DNA from 2 places in the Phascolarctobacterium faecium genome. Region 1 is predicted to be linked to the other one. Evidence: riboswitches for the same ligand, from Rfam matches in the RefSeq annotation. Region 1 holds a riboswitch; the other holds the start of a gene.
What was found. Region 1 has a riboswitch for cobalamin ahead of cobU (bifunctional adenosylcobinamide kinase/adenosylcobinamide-phosphate guanylyltransferase). Riboswitches for the same ligand answer to the same signal wherever they lie in the genome.
Positions count from the first base shown of each region.

Region 2: it holds a riboswitch for cobalamin, as region 1 does, so the genes downstream of both, PFJ30894_RS02555 (sirohydrochlorin cobaltochelatase) here and cobU (bifunctional adenosylcobinamide kinase/adenosylcobinamide-phosphate guanylyltransferase) in region 1, are expected to answer to the same signal.

Region 1 is NZ_AP019004.1:1,726,383-1,732,048, reverse strand. Features, by position in the region: gene PFJ30894_RS08455 (M42 family metallopeptidase) at 1-324, shown strand, start outside; gene ndk (nucleoside-diphosphate kinase) at 378-791, shown strand; gene PFJ30894_RS08445 (cob(I)yrinic acid a,c-diamide adenosyltransferase) at 822-1,334, shown strand; gene PFJ30894_RS08440 (EAL domain-containing protein) at 1,490-3,349, shown strand; cobalamin riboswitch at 3,359-3,541, shown strand; gene cobU (bifunctional adenosylcobinamide kinase/adenosylcobinamide-phosphate guanylyltransferase) at 3,631-4,227, shown strand; gene cobT (nicotinate-nucleotide--dimethylbenzimidazole phosphoribosyltransferase) at 4,215-5,243, shown strand; gene cobS (adenosylcobinamide-GDP ribazoletransferase) at 5,236-5,666, shown strand, end outside.
Region 2 is NZ_AP019004.1:519,682-525,347, forward strand. Features, by position in the region: gene dcuC (C4-dicarboxylate transporter DcuC) at 1-5, opposite strand, end outside; gene PFJ30894_RS02555 (sirohydrochlorin cobaltochelatase) at 219-1,118, opposite strand; cobalamin riboswitch at 1,239-1,412, opposite strand; gene PFJ30894_RS02560 (hypothetical protein) at 1,543-2,247, opposite strand; gene PFJ30894_RS02565 (metal-dependent transcriptional regulator) at 2,272-2,640, opposite strand; gene PFJ30894_RS02570 (hypothetical protein) at 2,840-3,331, opposite strand; gene PFJ30894_RS02575 (FkbM family methyltransferase) at 3,505-4,578, shown strand; gene PFJ30894_RS02580 (ABC transporter substrate-binding protein) at 4,773-5,666, shown strand, end outside.

The DNA of each region.
Region 1 (5,666 bases):
AAATTGGGAAAGGGGATTGCTATAACAATTTTTGATGCTGGTATGATTCCCAATACAGCATTGCGTGATTTTGCAAAAGAAGTTGCTGAAGAATTGAAGCTGCCAACACAGATCAGTATTTCAGAGGGCGGTGCTACTGATGGCGGTCGTATACATTTACACGATGCCGGTGTTTTGACATTAACATTCAGTATCCCTACCCGTTATATACATAGTCATCAATCCATTATTCATATGGATGATTATCAAGGTGCTGTTCAGCTGATCACAGCAATGATCGAGAAACTGGATAAGAAAAAGTATCAGCAGCTTTTAAAAGGCTAAAATCGTTTTGCGATTTAGTATAAATTAAAATAGTCTAGATAGGAGAGATTCCAATGCAACAAACACTCGTACTCGTAAAACCCGATGGTGTCAAAAAAAATCTGATTGGTGAAATCATCGCTCGTTTTGAACGCCGCGGCTTGAAAGTTTCGGCTTTAAAATTAGTAAAAATCACTGAAGAACAAGCTAAATATCATTATGCTGAACATGAAGGCAAACCTTTCTTTGGTGAATTGGTTGAATTTATTACTTCCGGCCCTGTTGCAGCAATGGTTATTTCCGGTGAGAATGCAATTAAAGCGGTTCGTGGCCAGATGGGTGCTACTAATCCGTTAGATTCTGTTCCTGGTTCTATCCGCGGCGATTACGCGCTGACTATCGGCGAAAATATCGTTCATGGCAGCGACAGTGAAGAATCCGCTGCACGCGAAATCAAAAATTTCTTTAAAGCTGAAGAAATTTATTAATTTAAAATTTTCCGGAAGGATGGTGACAAAATGAAAGCAGCAGTATATACCAGAACTGGTGACAAAGGCACTACCGGACTTTATACAGGCGAACGTGTACCAAAACAAAGCATGAGAGTTGAAGCTTACGGTACAGTTGATGAGATCAGTTCGGCGCTTGGCCTGGCAAGAGCTACAGTCAGACGCGAAGATGTCAGGGAAACGATTTACAAAGTTCAGCAGCTTCTGATGTCACTGATGGCTGATATAGCAAGCTTGAATTTGCCTGAGCCTTATATCAAAGAAGAGCATGTGAAAATGTTTGAAGAAACTATCGATAAATTCGATAATATGCTCCAGCCTTTGAGTCATTTTATCATCCCCGGAGGCACCCCTGGATCAGCTGCTTTGGACATCGCGCGTACAACTACTCGTCGTGCCGAGCGCTGTCTGCTCCGCTTATCTGAAACAGAAGAAGTCAATCAGCAGGTTCTTATCTGTTTGAACAGACTTTCTGATTTATGTTTCATTTTATCAAGAGTTGAAGTAGAAGTAGAAGCTTAAAACAAAATGACCATAGGTTCGGTAAGAACTGTATGGTCATTTTCTTTTGGGTTAAATTACTTTAAAAATGTTTTGAAGTAGTTAAAAATGTAGTATTTTTTATACGAAAGATATATACTTACTATAATTATATTGAAAGATAATGGGAGATTACTATGAATTTTTACCTGTTGTCGATAATTGCTTTTGGTGTGTTTGTAGCAATTCTCTACCTTAAGTCTTCTGAACATCAAAGAATGTTGTATTCGCAGAAATATGTACGTGATAAAGTAAGCGGTACACTGGGATTTGATAAGTTTAAAGAAAAAGCGGATGAAATGCTGCAGCGCAAAAAAGAGCTTTTGGCGCTAATACATTTAGATATTGACCCTTACCATGATATCGTTGATATTTATGGGCGTGAGACAGCAGATAATGTTTTACGCATTTTGGGAACAGAGCTTAACCGACGTGTTGTGAAGGGATATCTTACAACAAGACAGGCCGGAGATAAGTTCTTTTGCCTTGTTCCTTTTACAGATGAAGAAACGCATAATAATTGGTTTGACGGATTATCTGATATGGTAGAAAGCGAAGTCAAGCGTATTTGCAATGTCAGCATCAAACTGCGCGGAGATCTTTATGTATGTCGAGTCGAAGACTCGCTGGAAGATGCAATGGTAAAAACTGTTGCTCAGCTCAACAAAAAAGTTTTTCACAAATGCTGCCGCAGTTTCTTTATAATCAATGATTTTGAATTCACAACTGGTTATAATTCTCTTTTTGAAGAAGTTTGCAGTGCTCTTAATAATAAAGAGTTCACTGTTTATTTTCAGCCGCAATACAATATCTATACTAATGAGATTGTTGGTGCGGAAGCTTTACTGCGCTGGGAGCATCCTACGCGCGGGATAATTCTTCCGGAAGTTTTGATTCCTATCCTTGAAGATAATAACCAGTTATCTAAATTTGAAAATTTTGTTTTTGAAGAAGTCTGCCATTTCTTAGCATTACGCCTTGCCTTGGGGTTACAGGTTTTTCCAATCTCCTGTAATTTTTCATTTGAACATTTTAAAGATGAAAATTTTATTGATTCTTTAAAAGAAGCTGCCGATAAGCATAATGTTCCGCACAAGCTTTTGGTAGTTGAGCTTGCTGAAAGATTATTGGCTGATGATGTGAATTTTGCTGGGATGCAGGTTGACGAGCTGAAAAATCAGGGATTTAAGATTGCTGTTGATAATTTTGGCGCCGGGTATTTGTCTCTGCGTATTTTAAGTGATATCAGCGTTGATATTTTAAAAATAGATAAAAGAATGCTTGCCGCCTGTGATAATGATAAAGATATCAAAATCATCAAAGGGATGGCAGCTATTGCAAAAGAATTGGATATCACGATGATTTGTGAAGGTGTTGAAACTGAGGCACAGGTTGCGATAATGAAAAGTGTTTCCTGCAATATAGCTCAGGGATTCTATTATTGCCAGCCGTTGAGAAGGCCGCAGTTTGAAAATCTGCTTAATTTAAGTAAGATTGAAATAGTTAATGCTGAACGTCGCAGCATCAACGGTTACGGACGTACTGTAAAATTACCATCATACAGAGATTTGGGCGATTTATTCCCGCAGATGTATGATTTTGCAATTGAATTGAATCTAAAAGATGGACGCTATTCAAGAATGGCTTTTAATCCTACAGGGAATGTTTTTATTCCGTATACAGGTGATTATAAAAATGATTACAAGCATATCGTTCAGGAATTGCTTTATCCTGAAGATATTGAAAAATTTACGGCTCAGCTTGATTTTGACGTTTTATCTGCAAATTACAATAATACTCCTGATTATTCTGGCTGCGAATGTCGTTTCGTCGGAGCGGATGGTGTAGCTCAATGGTATGAAATCAGGGTGTATTACTGGTTTGGACGCAGCCGTGTATTGATTACCGTAAGGAATGTTAATGACGCCCATGATTATTTAGATGAAGAATATGAAAAAATGCTTTGCAGGTCAGCAGGACTTTGCAAAAGAATGTAGAATATATAGTATTGGAAAAAATCAACAGGTGTGCCGATTGCGGTCGGCGCTTAATAGGGAAGACCGGTGTAAATCCGGCGCAGTCCCGCTACTGTAAAGGGAAGTTCACTGCAATATGCCACTGGGAAACTGGGAAGGCGCAGCTGAATGTTGAACCTGAGCCAGGAGACCTGCCTGTTACGGGTATCTTACACCTACGGGAGATAGGTGGATACTTGCATAGGTTGTTTATTTATGCCCTCTCTCGAGAGGGTATTTTTATTTTGAAGGGAGGCTTAAGGATGTGTAAAGAAATGATTTTAGTAACTGGCGGTGCACGAAGCGGCAAAAGTGAATTCGCAGAGCGTTTTGTTTTGCATTATGGATCTAAATGCGCTTATATAGCTACGGCTGAAATCTTTGACGACGAGATGGCTGAACGTGTTCGGCTACATCAGGAACGTCGTTCTCCCCAAAGATGGAATAATTATGAAGCACCTTATGCTGCCGAACAGGTGATGGTTGAGGCAGGTAAGGAAGCGGATGCAATTTTGTTTGACTGTCTTACTTTGTATATGAGTAATTTGATGTATGGCAAGGTTGCAATTGCAGGAACTTTTGAAGAAAAGGTAACATTTGTCAAAGGTGAAATTGTAAAATTACTGGAAGCCGCCAGAAAAACAGAAAAACTGGTAGTATTTGTTACTAATGAAGTTGGCGGTGGTATCGTACCGGATAATGTTATGGCACGTGAGTACAGAGATCTTGCCGGATGGATAAACCAGCAGGTTGCCGATGTATGTGACAGGGTCTTTTATTGTGTCGCCGGTCAAGCTGTTGATCTAAAGAAAATGGCATTTAGTTTTGATGATGAAGGAGCAGAGCAATGGAAAAAATAATGATTCCACCGTTGGATAGCAACGCTGCGGAAGTAATAAAAAATAACTGGGCTAAAATGGATAAGCCGCTGCATAGTTTAGGTAAGCTGGAGGAAATGGTTGAAAAATATGCTGCCATGACTGGGACGGCATTGCCTGATAAAATCAAAAGTGCAATGCTGTTAATGTGCGGCGATCATGGAATTGCCAAATATGGCGTAAGCGCATATCCGCAGGAAGTAACTATGCAGATGATAAACGGTTACATGAGGGAAACTGCCGGCGCTAACGTTATGGCACGTCATGCCGGTGCCGATGTTTTTGTGATCGATGCAGGTACGGCTTTTGACTTGAGTGCAATGCCTAAAGTTCATCAGGAGAAGGTTGCCTGGGGTACAGAAGATTTTACACAGGGACCGGCCATGACAGTGGAGCAGGCCGAAAAAGCATTGAAAGTTGGTATGAAGGTAGCAGATGAATGTATTGATAAAGGTTATAACTTATTAGTAACAGCAGAAATGGGAATCGGGAATACTACATCGACCGCAGCAATCGTTTCTGCATTTCTGGGGTTGCCGCCCGAGCTTACAGTAGGAAGGGGAACTGGTATCAACGATGAACGGATGGCGATAAAAAGAAAGGTCGTCGCTGATGGTCTGGCTAAAAATCAACCACGTTTGGGCGATGCCATGGACATCCTCTGTAAGGTTGGCGGTTATGACCATGCCGGGTTGGCGGGGATGATTTTAGCTGGCGCCAGACGCCGTATTCCTACAATGGTAGACGGTGTAAATGCGACTGCCGCTGCTTTGCTTGCATACGGACTTGAACCAGCCTGTGCTGATTATATGCTTTGTTCACATCTTTCTGCTGAAATATCACATGCAAAGATGCTGGAGGTTTTGCGACTTACGCCGATAGTTGACGCGGGTATGCGTCTTGGCGAAGGTACAGGAGCGTCTTTGGCGATTGTTATTTTACAGATGGCGATCAATACCTATAAAGAACTGTATAAGCGTGGTGGCATGCATGCGTGATTTTATCACTTGCCTGGAATTTTTGACGCGAGTGCGTTTTTCAAAACGGACAGATTGGCGTGACGAAGATTTTTCGCGCAGTGTGCCGTATTTTCCCCTGGTAGGTTTGGTTATCGGATTCCTTTTGGCGGCCATAAACTATAGCCTGTTTTATATCGAAACGCCGCTTTTTTTACGGGTAACGCTTTTGCTGCTGGCCGAGATCATTATTACCGGCGGGTTGATGTACGATGGTTTTATGGATACTGCTGACGGCGTTTTTTCTGCCCGCAGCCGCGAGAGAATGCTGGAAATAATGAAAGACAGCCATGTTGGTTCTAATGCTGTATTGGCAATAATTATTTTGCTGCTGCTCAAAATAGCTGCCTATCTTGAACTTAGCGGTGAAACACTGACCTGGGTTTTACTGACGATGTCCGTTGC
Region 2 (5,666 bases), 1.2 Mb from region 1:
CCCATTGGTGCAACACCCTTTCTTCATATATAATGTCTTTCAATGACTAAAGTATAGCATTCTAATATCTCATAAAGCAAGAGCAGCAGCAACAAAGGGTAACAAATTTACAGAAAATTTTATTAAAATAAAAACGCTGTAATATTTTTGTACTGATTTCCAGAACATAAAAGGACGTTCTTCCTTAGAAGAACGTCCTTTGGACTAACAGTAATTATTTATCTTTGAACACCGGCTTCAGCAGCAACTGCATGCTGTACATAAATAGCCTGTACTGCGGCATTGCGGCCGATACCCTGCAGGTGACCTACAGTTTTAACGCCCATTTTTTCGATCATGGATTTCCAGGAATCTTCTTCATCTCCGTACATATCGTTGTTGGCATGGTCGCCTGCAACGATCATCAGGGGGAACATATGCACAGTTTTGTAACCGCGTGCTTTGATTTGTTCCAGAACTTCGTCCACGTTAGGAGTATCCACTTCTTCAACAGTGCCAACTACTACCGGTAAACCCATTTTATCAAAGGTTTCCTGCAGCATTTTGTAGGTGTTGCCAAAGGATTGGTTGTTATCACGGGGAGAACCGTGACCCATCAAGACAACGCCTTCACCTTTGCCAAGAGTCGGGAATTGAGTCGCAACAGCGGAAGCAGCGATAGCGAAATCGTTTTTACCTACCATCAGAGGATCGCTGACAACGATGCGGTCAAAATCACCTTTGAATTTATCAACGGTGGTCAGGACTTTATGCTCATATTCTTCGCCGTGCAGCAAATGAGTCGGTTGTACGAGAATGTCTTTATAACCGGCTTTTTTCAGTTCTTTTAAGGTTGCAGGCAAATCGTTGACTTTGATGCCTTTATTTTTTTCCAATCGTTCCATGATGATGTAGGAAGTAAAAGCACGTTTAAAATCACGGTTCGGGAAAGCTTTGGCAACAGCTTCTTCGATCCCGCCGATATCTTTCGTACGGGTGTCGTCGAAGGTCGAACCGAAGCTGACTACTACGACAGCCTTGTCGTTTTTCGGTGCTTTAGCAGCGGCAGAAGTGCCCATAGTTCCCAGTGCAAAAACCATCATTGAAGCCATAACTAACATTGAAAGCAGTTTTTTCATAAATTATTCCTCTTTCCTCTGATTATTTTCTGAATAGGTAATAAAAAAACCATCCATAAATATTAGGGATGGTGATAAAACATGGTTAGACCCATGATCTTTCCCCGTCCTTCGCAGGTCACTAAGATCGCGATGCAGGTAGTTCTTCTGGCTTGACTTCATGGCTCGGCCTTCCTTCCCGGAATATTCCAGTGGTTCTATAGGCGTTGCTCCATCTTACAGCGGCGGGACCGCGCCGGCTTTTAACCGGTCTTCTCTGTTATTCCTGACGGAACCTGCATTACCGTATTCAGTTTGATATACTAAATTATAACATCTTTGAATAGAGTGTCAAGCAAATTAGGAAAAAATATCATTAAGATACAGAGGTATACAAGAATAAACACCCTTTAATTATTTAAAGGGTGTTTAGAAATTTGCAGAGTTATTTTTTTGCAGCTTTATCAAGATCCTGAACGAAAGCATTGGCCATGCGCTGCCACATATTTGTTGTATCACTGTCTGCTGTACGGCTGCGTGTATCGCGCAGACTGAAAATTATTTTTCCTGTAGCAGGGTCAAAAAGATGAAAAGCTACATCAACGTAGCCGTCATATACAGTGCTGGCCGGAACATATTCATAAACAGTTCGTTCTGCATCCCGTTCGATCCAGTTTCCTTTATTGTCTTTGACCTTTTCTTTGTAATATCTGGTACGCGGTTCTTCGTGAGCGGGGATGACCCGTCTGTTGTAACCAAATTTATGGGCGATTATTTTCAGATCAGCAGTTGGAGCAGGCGCTATTTTGGTCGATATATCTGTATAAGTGCCGCTTAAAGCATCTTTGGTCAGTTGGGAAGCATCTTCTTTGGTAATTGAAAGATTTGATTCGATGCTTGTATCAAAAACATAATCTTTTTTAGTTAAAGCTTTTTGTAAAGCACTTATTATTTTTTCGGTCGCCATATCGTCAACAGTAAAATTGCTGCCGACAGGATCGACTACACTTATGGAAACCAAATTGATGCGGTGAAGTTTATTAAAATCGTAATTGGGATTCGTCCATTTCGTTTTGTCTGCATGAGCGGCCAGCGGCAATGCCAGCATTGCGATGGCAACAGTAAGCAAAAGAAGTAATTTTTTCATCATTGTTAAAACAGCTCCTTTGAATTGTTAAGAGTTTTTGATCAGTTTTTTTATCCCGGTAAAGGTTTCGGGGCTGATAACATGTTCGATCCGGCAGGCATCTTTTTCAGCTGTTTCTTCGGATACGCCAAGATTTTCGCGTAAAAAGCGCGTCAACAGCAGATGTCTTTCCAAAACAGCGTTTGCTTTAGCGAGCCCTGTTTCAGTCAGAATGATGTTGCCGTCCGCTTCCATCAGAATGTAATTTTCGCGTTTTAAAATACTCATAGCCCTGCTGACGCTGGCTTTGGTAAAATTCATATGCGTTGCAATGTCGATAGAACGGACACTGCCGTTTTGCTGCTGCAGCATCAGAATGGTTTCCAAATAGTTTTCTCCAGATTCTTGCAAAATCATAACAAGTCCTCCGTTGGCAATAGTGCCGTTTGATTGATCGTGTAATAAAACACAGCCGGTGAAAATTAGTGAGCAGTAAGAATATTCCGGCAAATATTATCAGTACTATTTTAACATTATAAAAAGGTCTGGGCAAGTATAGTTAGAGCAGGATAAAAAACGCCTGAAGTTTTGACTTCAGGCATAGAAAAAGTAGCGGTCAAGAACGTTCGTAAACGCGTTTTGTCAGGGTTAATGTTTTCTCTAAAACAGAAGCAAATAACCCGGATGTTAATGCTGTGAAAATCATTCCAGGAAGAGCTGCTGCCAACAGAGGGTAGACTGCCTTACCAATAAAAAGACTGAGTGCAAGACGTGCTGCGGAGGAAGCGACAGCTCCTGATAACAGGTAGAAGATTTTGGTTTTTCCTAAAACTGCATATAATAAGGCAACGACTATTCGAAAAAGCATTGCAATAAGGACGTTGAAAATAGTTTGCGTACCCAGGAGTAAACCGCCGGCAGAGGCCAGAATACCTGCAAGCAGATATTTTTTGATGCCAAAAACACCGCAGATCGCTACAGCAATAGGAGCGGAGAGTTGAAATTCACTTCCTGGAATAAAGCTGGGAAGCTTAAAAGCCCCGCTGACGGCGATAAATGCTGCTAATAAGGCAATTTCACTGATTTCACGAATTTTAAAAGTAGACATAAAGATCACCTTAATTATGGTTAACTATAAACTGAAATTAAGTTTACGATAATAGTATATAAAACTTGATGGTGGTATGTCAACCATAAGAATGGTAAAAGTTAACGCAATAAAAGTATGACGGCAGGTAAAGTTTCGTGTACAATAAAGTTGTAGAGAAGGGAGCGGCGTAAATGTTGGATTTTATTAAGGAAAAACAGGACGTTTGGCAGATTTTGCAGCTGACTGACAAGCCTGTTGTTTTATATGGAATGGGTAACGGTGCCGACCAGATTATTGACTTGTGTGACAGGATGCAAATAAAGGTCGCCGGTATTTTTGCCAGTGATGAATTTGTTCGCGGGCAGGTTTTTCGTGGTCATATGGTCGAGACTTATACCGCAGTTAAAGATCGGCTGGGTGATTTTCTGATTGTTATTGCCTTTGCCTCAGAGTCGCCTGCAGTTTTAAACCGCTTTCAGGAGCTGAGCACAATGCATGAAACAGTAGCGCCGCATTTGCCGCTGTTTCCCGGAGATGAAACAGTTTCGTTTGACTGGCTGCAGCAGCATCAGCAGGAATTGCAGCAGGTATATGACAATTTGGCTGATGATTGGTCCCGAGACGTGTTTGCAGCATCACTGAATTATAAGCTGAGCGGTAAACTGCATTATTTATGGCAAAGTGAGACGGAGCGGCTAAAAGATCTGCAGAGTATTTTCAGTTGGAGCGAAGAAGAAACGTATGCTGATCTAGGTGCCTATAATGGTGATACGATCAGGGAATTTTTACAGCTGACTAATAATAAATATAATCGGATTTTTGCGGCAGAGCCGGATAGGCGTAATTATAAAAAATTATCTGCTTATTTAGAGGCAAGTGGTTTGTCTGATATCAAAATTTTTGAAAGAGCCATTTGGAAAGAAACGGCAGAACTGTCTTTTTCTGACAGCGGCGGCCGTCAGTCAACGTTGCTGACAGGCCAGCGTCACATAGTGCAGGCTGTCGATATTGATACACTGCTTGAAGATGAGCGTGTAACTTACATCAAAATGGATGTGGAAGGCGCTGAGATGGAGGCTTTGAAAGGGGGAAAGGAGCAGATAAAACGTAATAAACCTAAATTATTTATTGCCGCTTATCATCACGATGCGGATATTTTCCTGCTGCCATTGTTTATGTGGCAGTTAGTGCCTGAATATAAGGTTTATCTGCGTAAACATCCGTATGTGCCGGCGTGGGAATTAAATTTTTTAGCAGTCGTATAATCGCGGGACACAAAAAATCCCATAGGGTCAAAAGTGTCGTATTGTCGATTGACAATGGAATGTTTTTTAAATAAGGCGTAAATGTGACATAAATTTTAATTTTTTGTAAAACTTTTTTTCTAATGTAAGCAGGAATTTTACAAAGCCGGGCGAACTTTAAGGGTAGTATGACAACACAAAGGAGTGGATGTTTAATGAAAAAAGCAAAATGGTTGTGCACTGCAGCAGCAGTTCTGGCATTATCAGTAGCAGTTGCCGGCTGCGGCGGCAGCGACGATAAGAAAGCTGCAGATTCTAAAGGCGGTCCTAAAGGCGACGTTATGGTTTATACCTCTATTTATCCTGATATCATCGATAAAATGTGTAAACCTAATGTAGCTAAAGCATTCCCTGATATGAAAGTTACCTGGTTCCAGGGCGGTACTGAAAAAGTAATCACTAAAATTACCGGCGAGATCAAAGCCAACAAAATCGGTACTGACGTTCTGATGGTTGCTGATCCTTCCTACTACCTGACTTTGCAGGATCAAGGTTTGCTGCTTGATTATGTTTCCCCGAACCTGAAAGATGTCATCACTGATAAAGACAAGAACGGTGCTTGGTCCTCTGTTCGTGTCTGCAACATGATCATTGCTTATAACTCTGATAAACTGAAACCCGAAGATGCTCCGAAATCCTGGAAAGATCTGACCGATCCGAAATGGAAAGGCAAAATCGCTATGCCGAACCCAATGCTTTCCGGTACTGCTTATGTAGCGGTTGGCGCTTTGGCCGATAAATATGGCTGGGAATATTTCGACCAATTGAAAGCTAATGATATTCGCGTTGAAGAAGGCAACTCTGCTATTCAGAACAAATTGCTGACCGGCGAATATGCTGCTGCAATGATTTTGGAAGAAAACGTCCTCAAATTGGCTAATACTAAAAATGAGCCTTTGAAAGTTTCCTATCCTGAAGACGGCGTTATCATCATCCCGTCTCCGATCGCTATTTTTAAAGCAACCAAAAACCCCGAAGGTGCTAAAGCTCTGGTTGACTGGTGGTTGTCTAAAGATGGTCAGCAGGCAGTTGTTCAAGGCTGGATGCAC